4 regions of the Neorhizobium sp. R1-B genome follow, and region 2 is predicted to be linked to each of the others. Evidence: predicted binding sites of a transcription regulator. Region 2 holds the regulator's gene; each other region holds the start of a gene.
What was found. Region 2 encodes LexA, which represses DNA repair genes until DNA is damaged. Its sites were predicted from a motif close to TGTTCNNNNTGTGTTCNG; they were not measured.
Positions count from the first base shown of each region.

Region 1 (3,563 bases), on a different contig from region 2:
ATTTCTTCGGCATCTCCTTTGTCATCATCTTCACCTTGAGCCGGGCCGGATTGAAGATGGATGCATAATAGGTGCGCCAGAGATCCTCGGTCTCATCCTTCAGATCAGGTTTTTCCGCAGGCTCGTCGCAGGTCCTCAAAGTCTCCCCGTCCCAAGAGGCCGAGCCTTTCGGCGTCGCAATCAGCCAATCCATGTCCGTGAAGCGGCGCTGGAAGAAAGGCGCTACGCGCGCAAGGATGAAATGGTCTGGTTCGAACCAGGAGAAGAATCGCCGGCGTCCTGCAGTCCCCGCCGGCAACGGCAACTCCTTGAAGCGAACGAAAGCGGTCATCTTGTGGTAGTCCCGCCCGACAGCCTTGGCCATGCGCTGCGCCGCGACGACGTCGGTATCGGATGCCATCTGCAGGAGATGCCGCCCATGCATCAACCGAAAGAGCAAGCGGTAGAGCAGAGCAAAACGTGTCGGATCGGAATGACAGATCACTGCCCCCGCCAGCCGGATGAAGGACGGCGGCACGGAGAGCGGCGGATGCGCCTCATGAGGCGGCGGCAGGTTGTTGTCGTCAAACCCGAACAGACCATCGGCATCGTCCATGGTCCGCCATTCGATGACATCAGGGACGATACCCGCCATCAGATATGCTCGGGCCGCGTCGCGCCACTCGGTAAGGTCTCCCCTGCCTCTCAGCGAATAGCGGTACATCATAGAAGCGAGAGCTGTTCCGGTTTAGGCTGGAACATGGCAGCAAGATCAGGCCGGTCGACAAGCCGATGCGGCGTCCAGCCCTCGCAGGTAATAAACGGCTGGACCTTCTTCAGCGACACGCCGAGCCGCTTGAGATCATCAAGCCTCAGCCGCCGGAAGCGGCGGGCCGAAAGAATGCCCTTGACGGTCTTGGTGCCGAAACCCGGCACCCGTAGCAGCCGCTCTTTGTCTGCCCTGTTCACGTCGACGGGAAACTGCTCCCGGTGTCCCAATGCCCAGGCAAGCTTGGGATCGAGATCAAGATCCAGCATGCCGTCTGGCTGGCTTGCGGTGATCTCGCCGATCTCGAACCCGTAGAAGCGGTAAAGCCAGTCCGCCTGATAGAGTCGATGCTCGCGCATCAGCGGCGGCTTGATCAGCGGCAGGTTCCTGGACGAATCAGGAATGGGACTGAATGCAGAATAATAGACCCGCTTCAGACCATAGCTTCCGTAGAGCCTGGCGCTGGTGCCAAGGATGGTCGCATCGCTGGCGCCATCGGCGCCCACGATCATCTGCGTGCTCTGTCCGGCCGGCGCAAATTTCTTCCGTCGTTTGGATTGCAGCGTCGGCTCCGCCATTTCCTCGATCTTGAGACGGAGCTTGCCCATCGACTGCCGGATGCCATCCGGCCGCTTTTCCGGCGCGAACTTGGCAATTCCATTGTCGGTGGGCAGCTCGATATTGATCGACAACCGGTCGGCGTAAAGTCCGGCTTCCTCGATAAGAGGTGCCGACGCCTCCGGGATGGTTTTCAGGTGGATATAGCCCCTGAAATTGTGCGTGGTTCGCAATTCTCGGGCGATCAGCACCATCTCTTCCATCGTGTGATCGGAGGAGCGGATGATTCCCGAAGACAGGAACAGGCCTTCGATATAATTTCGCCGGTAGAACTCCAGCGTCAGCCAGATCACCTCCTGCGGTGTAAATCGAGCCCTTTCTACATTGCTGGAGGAGCGATTGACGCAATAGGCGCAGTCATAGATGCAGAAATTCGTAAGCAGGATCTTGAGAAGGGAAATGCAGCGGCCATCGGGTGCATAGGCATGACAGATCCCCGAACCTTCCGTAGAACCAAGCCCTCCCGAAGAGGAGGAGTCCCGCCTCACCGTTCCGCTCGAAGCGCAGGAAGCGTCGTATTTTGCGGCGTCGGAAAGTATTGCCAACCGTTCTTTGAGCGACTTCTTCATCGTTATGTTCACTATTTGTTCTATTTTAGAAAGTCAAGACATTGACAAACCGATGAGCTTGGAATCTCATGAGCGGACTTGCGTTCGCCTCGACAGGGTTCGAAAATCCTAGCTTTGGTTGTCGAAGTTCTGTTATAGTGAGCAAAATTTTGATCTTACGATGGTTCCGAAGTTTTACTCCGGAACCTGTTTCTTTTTGTGTCCGCGGCATCCGCGGACATGAGTCTGAAGGACAGTGAAATGGTTGATAAGGTACCGATGACGCCGAATGGTTTTGCCAAGCTGCAGGAAGAACTGCGCTGGCGCCAGCAGGAGGAGCGTCCCCGTATCATCGAGGCGATTGCGGAAGCCCGCGCCCACGGCGACCTCTCGGAAAATGCCGAATATCACGCCGCCAAGGAGGCCCAAAGCCACAACGAAGGCCGGATCACCGAGCTTGAGGACCTGACGGCGCGCGCCGAGATCATAGACCTCACCAAGATGTCCGGCTCGAAGATCAAGTTCGGCGCCACCGTCAAGCTCGTCGACGAAGATACCGACGAGGAAAAGACCTACCAGATCGTCGGCGACCAGGAAGCCGATGTGAAGGCTGGGCGCATCTCCATCTCTTCCCCCATTGCCCGCGCGATGATCGGCAAGGAAGCCGGCGAGTCGATCGAAGTTGTCGCGCCCGGCGGTTCCAAGGCCTACGAGATTCTGTCCGTCTCCTGGGGCTGATTGTCCGTGGGGAAAAATGGCGATCCCGCCATCGTGGATATTCGTGACGTCGAAGTCGTTGCGCCGAATTTCAAGCGGCGGCTCTCCGGCGTCACCTCGACGATCATCCAGCTCGTGCCCGTACAGAGATCGCTCGGTCAGAAGGTTGCAACGCTCGGTCCGGGATTGCCTGCCGATCTGCCGCATATCCGCTACCGCGATCTCTGGGCGTTCTGGATTCCCCCGCGCGGCAAGCGATGCCGCGTCTGGCATGCGCGCCGCAATATCGAAATGCTGCCGGCCATCCTGATGCGGGATGTGCTGCGCATGCCGCTGAAGATCGTCTTCACATCCGCCTCGCAGCGACGCCATACCGGCTGGACCAAATGGCTGATCTCGAAGATGGACGCCGTGATCGCGACCAGCAGCAAGACGGCCGACTATCTTGCCGTACCGAATACGGTGATCCTGCATGGCATCGATACCGATCGTTTCTCGCCGCCCGCCGACAAGGCGGAGGCGAAACGCGCCCGAGGACTGGACCCGACCAAAAAATTCGTCGGCTGCTTCGGACGTGTGCGGCACCAGAAGGGCACGGATGTTTTCGTCGATTCGATGATCCGCCTCTTGCCGGACCGGCCCGACTGGGCGGCGATCGTCGCAGGACGCGCCACCGGCCCTCATGTGGAGTTCGAAAGCGGCCTGAAGGCGAAAGTGGCCGCAGCGGGCCTTGCCGACCGCATCCTTTTCGTTGGCGAACATACCAACATCAACGAATGGTACCGGGCGCTCGACCTCTTCATCGCGCCGCAGCGCTGGGAAGGGTTCGGGCTCACGCCCCTCGAAGCCATGGCGACCGCCCTGCCCGTCATCGCCACCGATGTCGGCGCTTTTCCGGAGCTTCTGGTGACGGGAGACCGGGAGACCGGCGT
Region 1 covers NZ_SOEM01000003.1:73,109-76,671, forward strand. The annotation lists gene EDE05_RS05310 (UdgX family uracil-DNA binding protein) at 1-703, opposite strand, end outside; gene EDE05_RS05315 (putative DNA modification/repair radical SAM protein) at 703-1,935, opposite strand; gene greA (transcription elongation factor GreA) at 2,176-2,652, shown strand; gene EDE05_RS05325 (glycosyltransferase family 4 protein) at 2,683-3,563, shown strand, end outside.
Region 1: EDE05_RS05315 (putative DNA modification/repair radical SAM protein) is a predicted target of LexA. The motif match lies at 1,941-1,958, and genes of this name have one in related genera.

Region 2 (3,563 bases):
ACAGCAGCACGTTCGGATTGCCGCTCTGGGTGAACTTGGCAAGCACGTTCTTCATGTCCCAGGGGGCGAGAAACTGGCCCTTTTTGACGTTGATGACGCGGCCGGTCCTCGCGGCGGCGACAAGCAAATCCGTCTGGCGGCAGAGGAAGGCCGGTATCTGCAGTATGTCCACAGTGCCTGCGACCATCGCACATTGTTCTTCGGTGTGGATGTCGGTCAGAACGGGGAACCCGAATTCCTTCTTCAGATCGGCGAAGATTTCCATGGCGTTTTCCAGCCCGATGCCGCGCTTTCCCGAAATCGAGGTGCGGTTTGCCTTGTCGAAGGACGACTTGTAGACGAGGCCGATGCCGAGCTTGCCGCAGAGTTCCTGGAGCGTGCCGGCGATCATGAAGGCATGGTCGCGGCTCTCCATCTGGCAGGGACCGGCGATCAAGGACAGGCGCGCATCCTGTGCAAAAACCACCTGGCCCTTTCCTTCGCCGACTAGGACGCGTGGATTGGCAGAAACTTCCATAAATCTATTCCTCGAAGCCGAACAAAACACCCTGGCCGGGTGCCGCCTGGACCAGAACGCGGCCTTCGCGGCGGACGAATGCCACGTCATTAGCAGCAAGGATGATCTCTGTCACGGCAAGATCGGCCGTCTTGAAGATGACGGCTCGGCCGTGCAAACCATCTGCACCAGCGACCGGCGGGAGCGCAAATTCCGCCTCCAGATCATCATTTCCCAAAATGCGAATCCGCGCGTTTGCGGCGGCCAATTTCAGAAAACCGGGCTCCACCTCCCCCCGGGCCATCAACACTTCCTCGACCAGAGGGGCGAAGTCGGACGGCGCTTGAGCGGACAGGATGACCTCGCTCAAACCGACAACCGTATTGGCGTGCCGCTCCAATTCGCCTCGGTCGGACGGCAGCGGAGCAAGGCGCTGAACGGAGAACAGGAAAAATTCGGGCGCCCGGTCATCGCCTGCAAATGCCAGCCGAAAGCTCGCCTCTGTCTCGGAACCGTCAGGCATCCTTACCGTGCGCGAAAACTCCAGAATGTCGCCGGCGGAAATTCCGCGCAGCCTGAACCGGGCATGATCGGCGACGGCATCCTGCGACGCGACGACCAGGGCAGAAAGCCCCTGCCTGTTGCGCCCTTTTCGAAAGGCGAGATCGCGCGCGGTAAAGACATTGCCCCGCTTGGCGGCAGCGCTCGCGTGACGGCGGTTGGTGATCGCCAGTGGCTCCAGATAGGTACCATCCGAGAAGAACACACAAGCATTGGCAGTGCCGAAAGGATGAAATGCATCCGGTGCGACAGTAAATCCGAGATCGGAGAGCCGCGAACGCGCGAACGCAAGGTCCGCCACCGGCAGTACGAGATGATCGATCGATCTTGCGTTCAAGCGAGGCCCCCAGGAATTTCAGAATCGCAAAGCTAAAATGGCAGCGGGCACGCCGTGCGCAAGTGGTAACGAAGCAGATATCTTGCAGACATCTATGAAGAAAAAATCATCATACTTCACGAAAATTTAGGGACTTGCGGAACACATATGGAACATATAGTGTCCGTTCTTGATTTGTTTCCGACTCTTGAGGGTGCCGAAAATGCTCACGCGCAAACAGCAGGAATTGCTTCTGTTCATACACGAACGGATGAAGGAATCCGGCGTACCGCCCTCCTTCGACGAAATGAAGGATGCGCTCGACCTTGCGTCCAAGTCGGGTATTCACCGGTTGATCACCGCGCTCGAGGAACGCGGCTTCATCCGCCGCCTGCCGAACAGGGCGCGCGCCCTGGAAGTCATCAGGCTGCCGGAAGCCTATGCGCCCAGCATTCAGCCGCGCCGGGGCTTTTCGCCCAGCGTCATCGAAGGCAGTCTTGGCAAGCCGCAACCGGCTGCCGCCTCTGCGAAGCCCCCCGCCAACGACGATAGTTCCAACTCAACCACGGTTCCCGTCATGGGCCGCATCGCGGCCGGCGTTCCGATCTCGGCGATTCAGAACAATACGCACGACATCGCCGTCCCTGCCGAGATGCTCGGGTCGGGCGAACATTATGCGCTGGAGGTCAAGGGCGATTCGATGATCGAGGCCGGCATCCTCGACGGCGATACCGTAATCATCCGCAACGGCAATACGGCCAATCCGGGCGATATCATCGTCGCATTGGTGGACGAGGAGGAAGCGACACTCAAGCGCTTCCGTCGCCGCGGGGCGTCGATCGCGCTGGAAGCCGCCAACCCGGCCTATGAGACGCGGATTTTCCCGCCGGACCGGGTCAAGATCCAGGGTAAGCTTGTGGGTCTCATCCGCCGCTATCATTGACCAGTTTGCCCAGCGGTTCCGGCAGGGATGAGCTGAAGATCTGGCGCCGCCAGTCGTAATGGCGATGGCGGGTCCATGGGCGGTCTTGGCCAAGGAGCGCTGCACGAAGCCGCCAGCGGTGGATGTCCGCGGAACCATCAAAAAACAGTTCGAGCGCTCCTGCGATCCTCAGCGCGTTGCCGTTGATCATCAGGGCTCCGGAACGGCAGCGGTCAAACCTGGCACGTGGAGCGACGACGATATGCGCAGCGTCGCAGGCGACGCCGGCATAACGCGCGTCCTCCACATGAACGACTACAGCGCCTGCGGCGGTTTTTGACGCGCACCAGGCTCGCGGGGTGCAGATGAACCGGCCGACCGGTACCTGCTTCATCCCGCGGCTTGACGTTTCTCTCTCCTCCGTCGTCAATTCAGCACGCTCGCCGAGACTGTTCGAAGGCAGCGGATTTCCTCCGGACTTTCCCTCCGGGAGCCTGTCTCCGGCGGAGACTTGTCTTTCGCTGGCAGCAATTCCGGTTTCACCGGGTCCCCCAGCAGAAGCGCCCGCTTCCATTGATCATAGACAAATTCCGCGGGACGGGTGCGATTGGTGGCGATGCCATTACCATCTGTCAGGGCAATCATGGTGCCATCCTCGGAGATCAGGAGATCCGGAAGGGATCTCGACCGCTCCTGCCATGACAGCAACAAGCCGGCCACCAATAGAGGAATACCCAAGTATCTGAGCCGGGTTCTCAGTAGCGTCAGCAGAAGAAAGCCTGCCGTCGAGACGACCAGGAACCAGGGATGCTGGCGGCCGATGCCTACATCGCCGCCCCAGGCCGCCACATGCCTGGCGATCGCAATCACCGCTTCCAGGCCGAGGCCCATGAGCTTCAGGAACGGCCCATCGAGCCCGAAGGGCATCAGCAGCATGCCGATCAATCCCGCCGGCATGACCACGAAGGAAATGACCGGCATGGCGGCGAGATTGGCCGCAAGCCCATAAGTCGCGATGCGGTGGAAATGCTCGACAGAGAAAATCGCGGTCGATATGCCCCCAATCAACGAGGTCACGAAGATGCCGGCGGTAAAATTCCAGACCGCCGTGATCGGCATGACCACCGGGTGACGAAACGGCAGAGGCTCCGGGTCATGTTTTTTCGACCGATGCTTCCAAAGCGCGTAACCAGCGACCAGCGCGGCGGTGGCGGCAAAGGACATCTGAAAGCTCGGCCCAAGGATTTCCGAGGGAGATACGGCGATAA
Region 2 covers NZ_SOEM01000019.1:55,357-58,919, forward strand. The annotation lists gene kdsA (3-deoxy-8-phosphooctulonate synthase) at 1-517, opposite strand, end outside; gene EDE05_RS21080 (VOC family protein) at 522-1,394, opposite strand; gene lexA (transcriptional repressor LexA) at 1,597-2,316, shown strand; gene EDE05_RS27335 (hypothetical protein) at 2,297-2,689, opposite strand; gene EDE05_RS21095 (ComEC/Rec2 family competence protein) at 2,722-3,563, opposite strand, start outside.

Region 3 (3,563 bases), on a different contig from region 2:
GCTCCCCGCGCTCGGTCAACCGCGAAAGGGCCTGATCGACCGCGGCACGATTCCCGAGATGCAAAAGGCTCTTTGCCGAAAGGGGAGAGCCTTCCGGCATTTGTTCGGCATAGCCCAGGATCTGAGACGTCAGGTTTTGCATAGCATTTCTCCTGTCAGAAATATATGCAAGTTTCTGACAGATTGCAATGAAAGGGCGGCTACCCCAGGCCACGTTCACTGTGCGGGTATCTGATGACCGGGACCGGTCAAAGGCGCGTCAAAATAGCATCGGTTGGGTAACCGGCTCGCCTGCTTTGGTGACGATCGTGGCGCCATAGGGCTCATGCGACGTCACGATGATTGCATCGTCGGGAAGCGGCCGGGCAAGCGCCTTCGCCTCGTCCCATGGTGCCCGCATCCAGACATCGGTCTCCTCCCTGGTCAGAAGCAGGACCGGCATCGCTTTCTCGTGGATCGGTTTGACGACATTGTTCGGGTCAGTGGTCAGGAAGCCATAGAGGTCGTCGGTCGTCGGGCCATCCTTCACCTTGCGCACGCTGGTCCATTGCGGAACATGGAGCCCGGCGAAGAACATCAATGGCTTGCTTTCGTCTCGGGCAAACCAGGCGTTCGGAGTTTTTCCACCTTCCTCCTTGCTCGCCGGATCCGGTTCGGCAAAGCTCGTGACCGGCACGAGGCAGCGATGCGCGACACCAAACCACCGCTTCCAATGTGGAAAGTTCAGCTTTCGGACATTGGTGGTCCCGCTATCGAGTTGCTCCCGGACGAGCTTTTCAAAATCGACCTCTTGCCCCTTGGCGCGCAGCTTTTCCGCCTTTTTCTCGGCTTCCTTTTCAAGCGCAAAACGAGGGGACGGCAGTCCCCAGCGCGCATGGACAAGCTGCTTTCTGCCATCGGCAGTATTGCGCACGATCGGCCCCGTCTCGTTGGGGTTCATCTGGTAGGCCGGCATCAAGTTGATCAGGCTCTCGGCATCCTGTGCCCACTTCGCCACCCAGTCCTTGTCTTCCATTCGGTAGAGATTACACATCGCAGCGTCAGGTCCGGTTGATGGTGCCGGCATCCTAGTCGACAGAAATGCTTCGCGCCAATGGCACGCCGGCAGCAAAATATCTCAGATATTTCTTCCGCCGGGCCAAAACAGCCGACGATATTGATTCCTCTCGCAAATCTGTCGGAAGTTCAAATAGGGCGGATAAAATTCCTATTTCGGGTTGCTTGACTCTTTTATGATGTCGGAACAGATAGTGAACATCTGTGTTTGAACGACATGATGTCGATCCTTAAACGCGACCTGAAAAGGATTCGTGAACGATGACTGCTGCCCGCGAATGGGTCATATCCCATCTACGCGAGCGTATCGCCTCGCTTGAGAGCGCCACGGTGAGGAAACGCGGCTGTCTTGCCTTCGGGGTCGCCGAGATCGACGCCGCACTTCCGGGCGGGGGCCTCGCCTATGGTGCTCTGCACGAGTTTGCCGGCGGCGGGTCGGGGACCGTCGATGGCGCAGCCGCGGCTCTTTGCGTCGCGGGTATTGCGGCACGCACGAAGGGTCAGATCCTCTGGTGCATGACGCGTCCCGACCTGTTTTTCCCCGCACTTGCACAGGCGGGTCTCAATCCCGATCGCGTGGTCTTCGCCGAAGCCGACCGCGAAGAAGATGTGCTGGCGACGATGGAGGAAGGCTTAAGCTTCGGCGGCCTGGGCGCTGTCGTCGGTGAAGTCGTCCGGCTTCCGATGACCGCATCGCGGCGGCTGCAGCTCGTCGCGGAAAAAACAGGGACGATGGGGCTGGTCGTGCGGCGGTGGCGGCGGCAGACCGAGGCTTCGGATTTCGGGCAGCCGACGGCATCGACAACGCGGTGGCGGGTCAGCGTTTTGCCGTCGGAGGAGCTTCCGGTCCCGGGCGTCGGCCGCCCTCGCTGGCTTCTGGAGCTGATGCGTGTGAAAGCAGGTGAGTGCGCGGAGTTTATCGTAGGAGCGTGCGATGCCACGGGTCGTATCCATCTATTTCCCGGATCTCGTGATCGAGAGGATCAGACGCGCCGATGGGACGGGAGAACTGTCGCCTGAACGGCCACTCGTCGTCGTCGAAAAGAGCGGATCCAAGCGCTGGCTTGCCGCCGTCGATGCCAAGGCGAGATCGGCTGGGCTGCATGTCGGCATGCCGGCGGCCAAGGCGCAGGCAATCGTCCAGGGCCTGCAGGTGGTAGAGGCAGATCCCATCGCCGACGTTGCGGCACTCGAGCGCCTGACGCTTTGGGCGCTAACGCAATATTCGCCGATCGTTGCCATGGATGCACCTGACGGGATCGTCATGGACACAGAAGGCGCCGATCATCTCCAGGGCGGAGAGGAACTCATGCTATCTGGCATCGTCAATCGGTTCCGCGCCCGCGGTCTCACGGCGCGAGTTGCGATCGCGGACAGCTGGGGTGCAGCGCATGCGCTTGCGCGGGCAAGCGGTCGTGAAACGGTTGTCGCGCCGTGCGGTGAGACGTCACGCTTTGTCGAGAAGCTGCCGCTTTCTTCATTGCGGCTCTCGCCTGAAACCGTGATCAGCCTGCGGACGCTCGGGTTTCGGACGATCGGGGAATTGGCGGCGACGCCGCGCGCGCCGCTCGCCCTTCGCTTCGGTCCTGAAATAGGCCGTCGTCTCGATCAGATGTATGGACGGCTGCCGGAGCCGATCGATCCAATCCGACCGATGGATGTCGTCGAAGTCAGCCGTGCTTTCGCCGAGCCGATCGGCGCACCCGAAACGATCGCGAAATATGTCTCACGCCTGGTCGGAGAGCTCTGCGACGCGCTTGAGAAGAAGGCTCTTGGCGTTCGCCGATCCGATCTCATCGTTCACAAGGTCGACAACACCATGCAGGCAATCCGCGCGGGCACGGCAAAGCCCGCCCGCGACGTCGCCTGGCTGACGAAGCTGTTCAAGGATCGGATCGAAAAGATCGAGCCGGGCTTCGGCATTGAAAAGCTGTCGCTCGTCGCCGTCATCGCCGAGCCGCTTACAGAGACACAGAAAACCTCCTCGCTCATCGAGGAGGAGGTCGTCGATATCACGCCGCTGATCGATGTGATCGGCAACCGCGGCCAGCGCGTCTACCGTGTCGCGCCGGTCGCAAGCGACGTACCTGAACGCAGCGTCACACGGATTGCCGCCGCAGCCGAGGAGGTCGGTGCGTCCTGGACCTTACATTGGCCACGGCCGGTGCGGCTTCTTGCCCGTCCAGACCCGATCGAGGTGATCGCACTGCTGCCGGACCATCCGCCCGTTTCGATCACCTGGCGCGGCAAGCGCCGGCGCGTGAAACGTGCCGACGGCCCGGAGCGGATTTTTGGCGAGTGGTGGACGCGAAGTTCCGAGTTCGACGCGGTGCGCGACTACTTTGTCATCGAGGATGACGCCGGCGAGCGCTTCTGGATTTTTCGGAGTGGGGACGGTCTCGACACGGCGACGGGGTCGCAGAAATGGTTTCTGCACGGGATCTTCGCATGAATTACGCCGAGCTCCAGGTCACGACCCATTTTTCGTTCCTGCGCGGCGCTTCGTC
Region 3 covers NZ_SOEM01000012.1:20,834-24,396, reverse strand. The annotation lists gene EDE05_RS16810 (DUF6088 family protein) at 1-142, opposite strand, end outside; gene EDE05_RS16805 (SOS response-associated peptidase) at 260-1,033, opposite strand; gene EDE05_RS16800 (ImuA family protein) at 1,318-2,076, shown strand; gene EDE05_RS16795 (DNA polymerase Y family protein) at 1,991-3,508, shown strand; gene EDE05_RS16790 (error-prone DNA polymerase) at 3,505-3,563, shown strand, end outside.
Region 3: EDE05_RS16800 (ImuA family protein) is a predicted target of LexA. The motif match lies at 1,240-1,257, and genes of this name have one in related genera.

Region 4 (3,563 bases), on a different contig from region 2:
CCTGGACGAGGCCGGTCTGGCCCCGGTCCACGAAATGTTCGGCGATGTAGCCCGTCACGAACGCCGCGAAGACCCAGCCGATGAGATAGCCGGTGGTTGGCGCCGCAAAGACTGCAAGACCGCCGCGGCCGCCGGAGAGCACGGGCAGGCCGATTGCGGCAAGCAGAAGAACCAGGAGGACGGCGAAGGTACCGCGCTTGGAACCCAGAACCACGCCCGCAAGCATGACGCCGAGCGATTGGGCGGTGATCGGTACCGGAATGAAACCGAGCGTGATCGGCGGCAGCAAGCCGAGCGATACGATGATTGCGGCGAACAAGGCGGCCAGGACGAGATCCCGCGTGGTCATGCTTTGTGATTCCTTAATACCGGATAACGGGTCATCTCTGCGCACGAATACCCCGTGCGTCAATGGCTGCGGCGATCTCGTCGGCATTCTTGAGCGTCAGAATGATCAGCGGAACCGCGAGCGTCAAGACGCGAGGCTTCAGCCCGCGGGCTCGATGAGCATCCTGAATGGCATGGTAGCGGTCCAGTATTTCCGGCACGAAACGAATGACGAGGCCGATCGACAGGCCGATGTCGGCTGCCTTGACGAGGCCGAGACGCTCCAAAGGCCAGGCGGCGAGCGTGATTTCGTCGATAAACTCGCCAATCCCGGTCGTAGCCGTCACCGCTGCCGCGAGCAGCATCAGGCTCGTCAGCCGAAGCAGCACGGTTGCAGCCTCTTCGACAGAGCCGACGAGCAGCGTGAACAGGGCAACGACGGCAATGGTCAGGAAGATCGGGCGGAGACGGGCGAGCGACTGACGTAGGCCGATCCCGAGCGATGCATATATCGCGACACTTATCACGGCGGCCAGCGCCAGCGGCGGGATCGACCTGAACAAGAACAGAGCAATGCCGGCGGCAGCGAGGCCGAGAAGTTTGGTGCGCGGCGCAAGCCGATGCAGCAGGCTGTCGCCTTCGACGTAAAGCGTCTTCATCGGGTAAGCTCCCGGTAGCGCCTGATCGTATCGGCAGGCCGGCCATCGGCGGCAAGCCGGCCCTCGTGAAACAGCAGGACGCGGTCGAAATCTTCGATCAGCTCCAGATCATGGCTGATCACCATGATGTTCTCGTCCAGGCCTTCGATAGTCCGCCTTACCAGCTCGCGGTTTTTCAGATCGAGCTGATTGGTGGGTTCATCCATGATCAGGATGTCCGGCTCCGTCACCAGAACCGAGGCCAGCGCCGCAAGCTGCAATTCGCCGCCGGAAAGCTCGTGAGCCCGGCGGCCCGCCAGATGACTGATGCCGAACCGTTGGAGCACTTTGGCCACGGCGACGTCGGTCTCCTGTCTGGAAAGCTTTCGGTTTTTGAGACCTAACGCGATGTCTTCCTTCAGGATCGGCAGGATGATCTGGTTTTGAGGGTTCTGAAAGATGAAGCCCGTTTCGGCGCGGACCTTTTCACCATCCTTGCTCGTGTCGAAGCTGTTGACGACGACGTGACCTGAGGAGGGGATGACAAGCCCGTTGATCATCCGCGCAAAGGTCGTCTTGCCTGAACCATTGAGGCCGATGATCCCGATGCGCCGCTCGCTCAGCGAAAGGGTAAGGGGATGGAGGACGATACGCCCATCGAAACGCGCTTCTGCTTCCTCGAAACGAATATCCAAGCCGGTCCCTCGCTTTGAGCCGTCTATAGACCGGAAAATGAGGGAGGGGAATGCAGAACCGAACGTGAACATTGAAACGGCGGCGAGCGCGGTCTACTCTGCCTTTCATGGCGATTCTCATTCCGAACGATCTAGCCCGAAAGATATTCCTCGAGCGGCAGCGGCTTTCCCAGCCGCCCGGCCGCGCTCTTACCAAGGCGGGGCTCCTGCAGCTCATCGATGATCTTGGCTTCGTTCAGGTCGATAGCATCGCGACGGTCGAGCGCGCCCATCACATGATCCTCTTCTCGCGCAATCAGACCTACAAGCGCGACCATCTGACAGCGCTACTGGAGAAGGACCGCGAACTTTTCGAGCACTGGACCCACGACGCTTCGATCATTCCGTCGCGGATGTTCCGTTACTGGAAGCATCGCTTCCGCCGTCGCGAGCCGATCCTTGCGGAACGCTGGAGGAAGTGGCACGGCGATGGGTTCGATTCCGCTTTCGAGGAGACTTTCCGGCATATCGCGGAAAACGGCGCAATCATGTCGCGGGACATGAAGGTCGAGGATCACAAATCCGGCGGTTGGTGGAATTGGCATCCGAATAAGACGGCACTGGAATATTACTGGCATATCGGAAAGCTCGCGATTGCGGGTCGGGTGAATTTCCAGAAGATCTACGACCTCGCTGAAAGGGTCATTCCGCCGCATCACCATGAGCCGGAGGTGAGCCACGAGGAATTTATCGACTGGGCTTGCCGCAGCGCGCTTGAGAAGCTCGGCTTTGCAACATCGGGCGAGATTGCCGCGTTCTGGGATATCGTCACGCCCCAGGAAGCCAAGGAATGGGTCACGGGCCATCGCGACGAATTGACGGAAGTTCTGGTGGAACCTGCCGACGGCGGCAAGCCGCGCGCCTCCTTTGCATTTGCAGGGTTTCCCGAAAATCTGGGTGATCTTCCCGAGCCGCCTGCCCGGGTGCGCGTGCTCAGCCCATTTGACCCGCTCCTGCGGAACCGGGACCGCGCAGAACGCCTTTTTGACTTCTTCTACCGCATAGAGGTTTTTGTGCCCGAGCCGAAACGGCAATACGGCTATTATGTCTTCCCGCTGCTTGAGGGCGAGCGGATGATTGGCCGGATCGACATGAAGGCCGACCGAAAATCGAATATGCTGGACGTGAAGCGCCTGTGGCTGGAAAAAGGCGTTCGCCCGTCTGCCGGCCGTCTGGAAAAGCTCGAGGCCGAGCTTCTCCGGGTCGCGCGCTTTGCCGGCGTGGAGAAGATTTCATATCAGCATGGCTGGCGCGGCTAGCCTTCCGGGCGGCGCGTCAGCCTTTCCATCGCAAGAAGACGGTAGCGAGCGGCGGGAGCGTCAGAGGAATCGAAAATTCCTTTCCATGTGAAGACTGCCTCTCTGTCCAGACTTCCGTCTGTCCCAGATTGGCGCCGCCGTAGAGGCCGGCATCCGTGTTGAGGATGACTTCCCAACGCCCCTCCGCGGGTACGCCGACATGGTAGCCATGACGAGGCACCGGCGTCATGTTCGACATCACCAGAATATAAGAAGACCTGTCCGCGGCGCTGCGCAGCATGCCGTAGATCGAGTTTTCCGAATCGTCCGCAACGGCCCATTCGAAGCCTTCGTGGTGTAGGTCGCTGTACTGCAAAGCCGGTTCCTGCCCATAAAGCCGGTTCAGGTCGGCGATCAATTTCTGAACACCCGCATGCTCGGGCCGATCAAGCAGGTCCCAATGAACCGAGCCGTCATGGCTCCACTCCGTTTCCTGGGCGATCTCGCATCCCATGAACAGCAGCTTCTTTCCGGGATGCCCCCACATGAAACCGTAGTAGGCGCGAAGGTTCGCAAACTTCTGCCAATGGTCGCCCGGCATCTTTCCAAGCAGCGAACCTTTGCCA
Region 4 covers NZ_SOEM01000001.1:14,353-17,915, reverse strand. The annotation lists gene EDE05_RS00055 (biotin transporter BioY) at 1-349, opposite strand, end outside; gene EDE05_RS00050 (energy-coupling factor transporter transmembrane protein EcfT) at 381-986, opposite strand; gene EDE05_RS00045 (energy-coupling factor ABC transporter ATP-binding protein) at 983-1,660, opposite strand; gene EDE05_RS00040 (winged helix-turn-helix domain-containing protein) at 1,768-2,958, shown strand; gene glgB (1,4-alpha-glucan branching protein GlgB) at 2,975-3,563, opposite strand, start outside.
Region 4: EDE05_RS00045 (energy-coupling factor ABC transporter ATP-binding protein) is a predicted target of LexA. The motif match lies at 1,714-1,731, and genes of this name have one in related genera.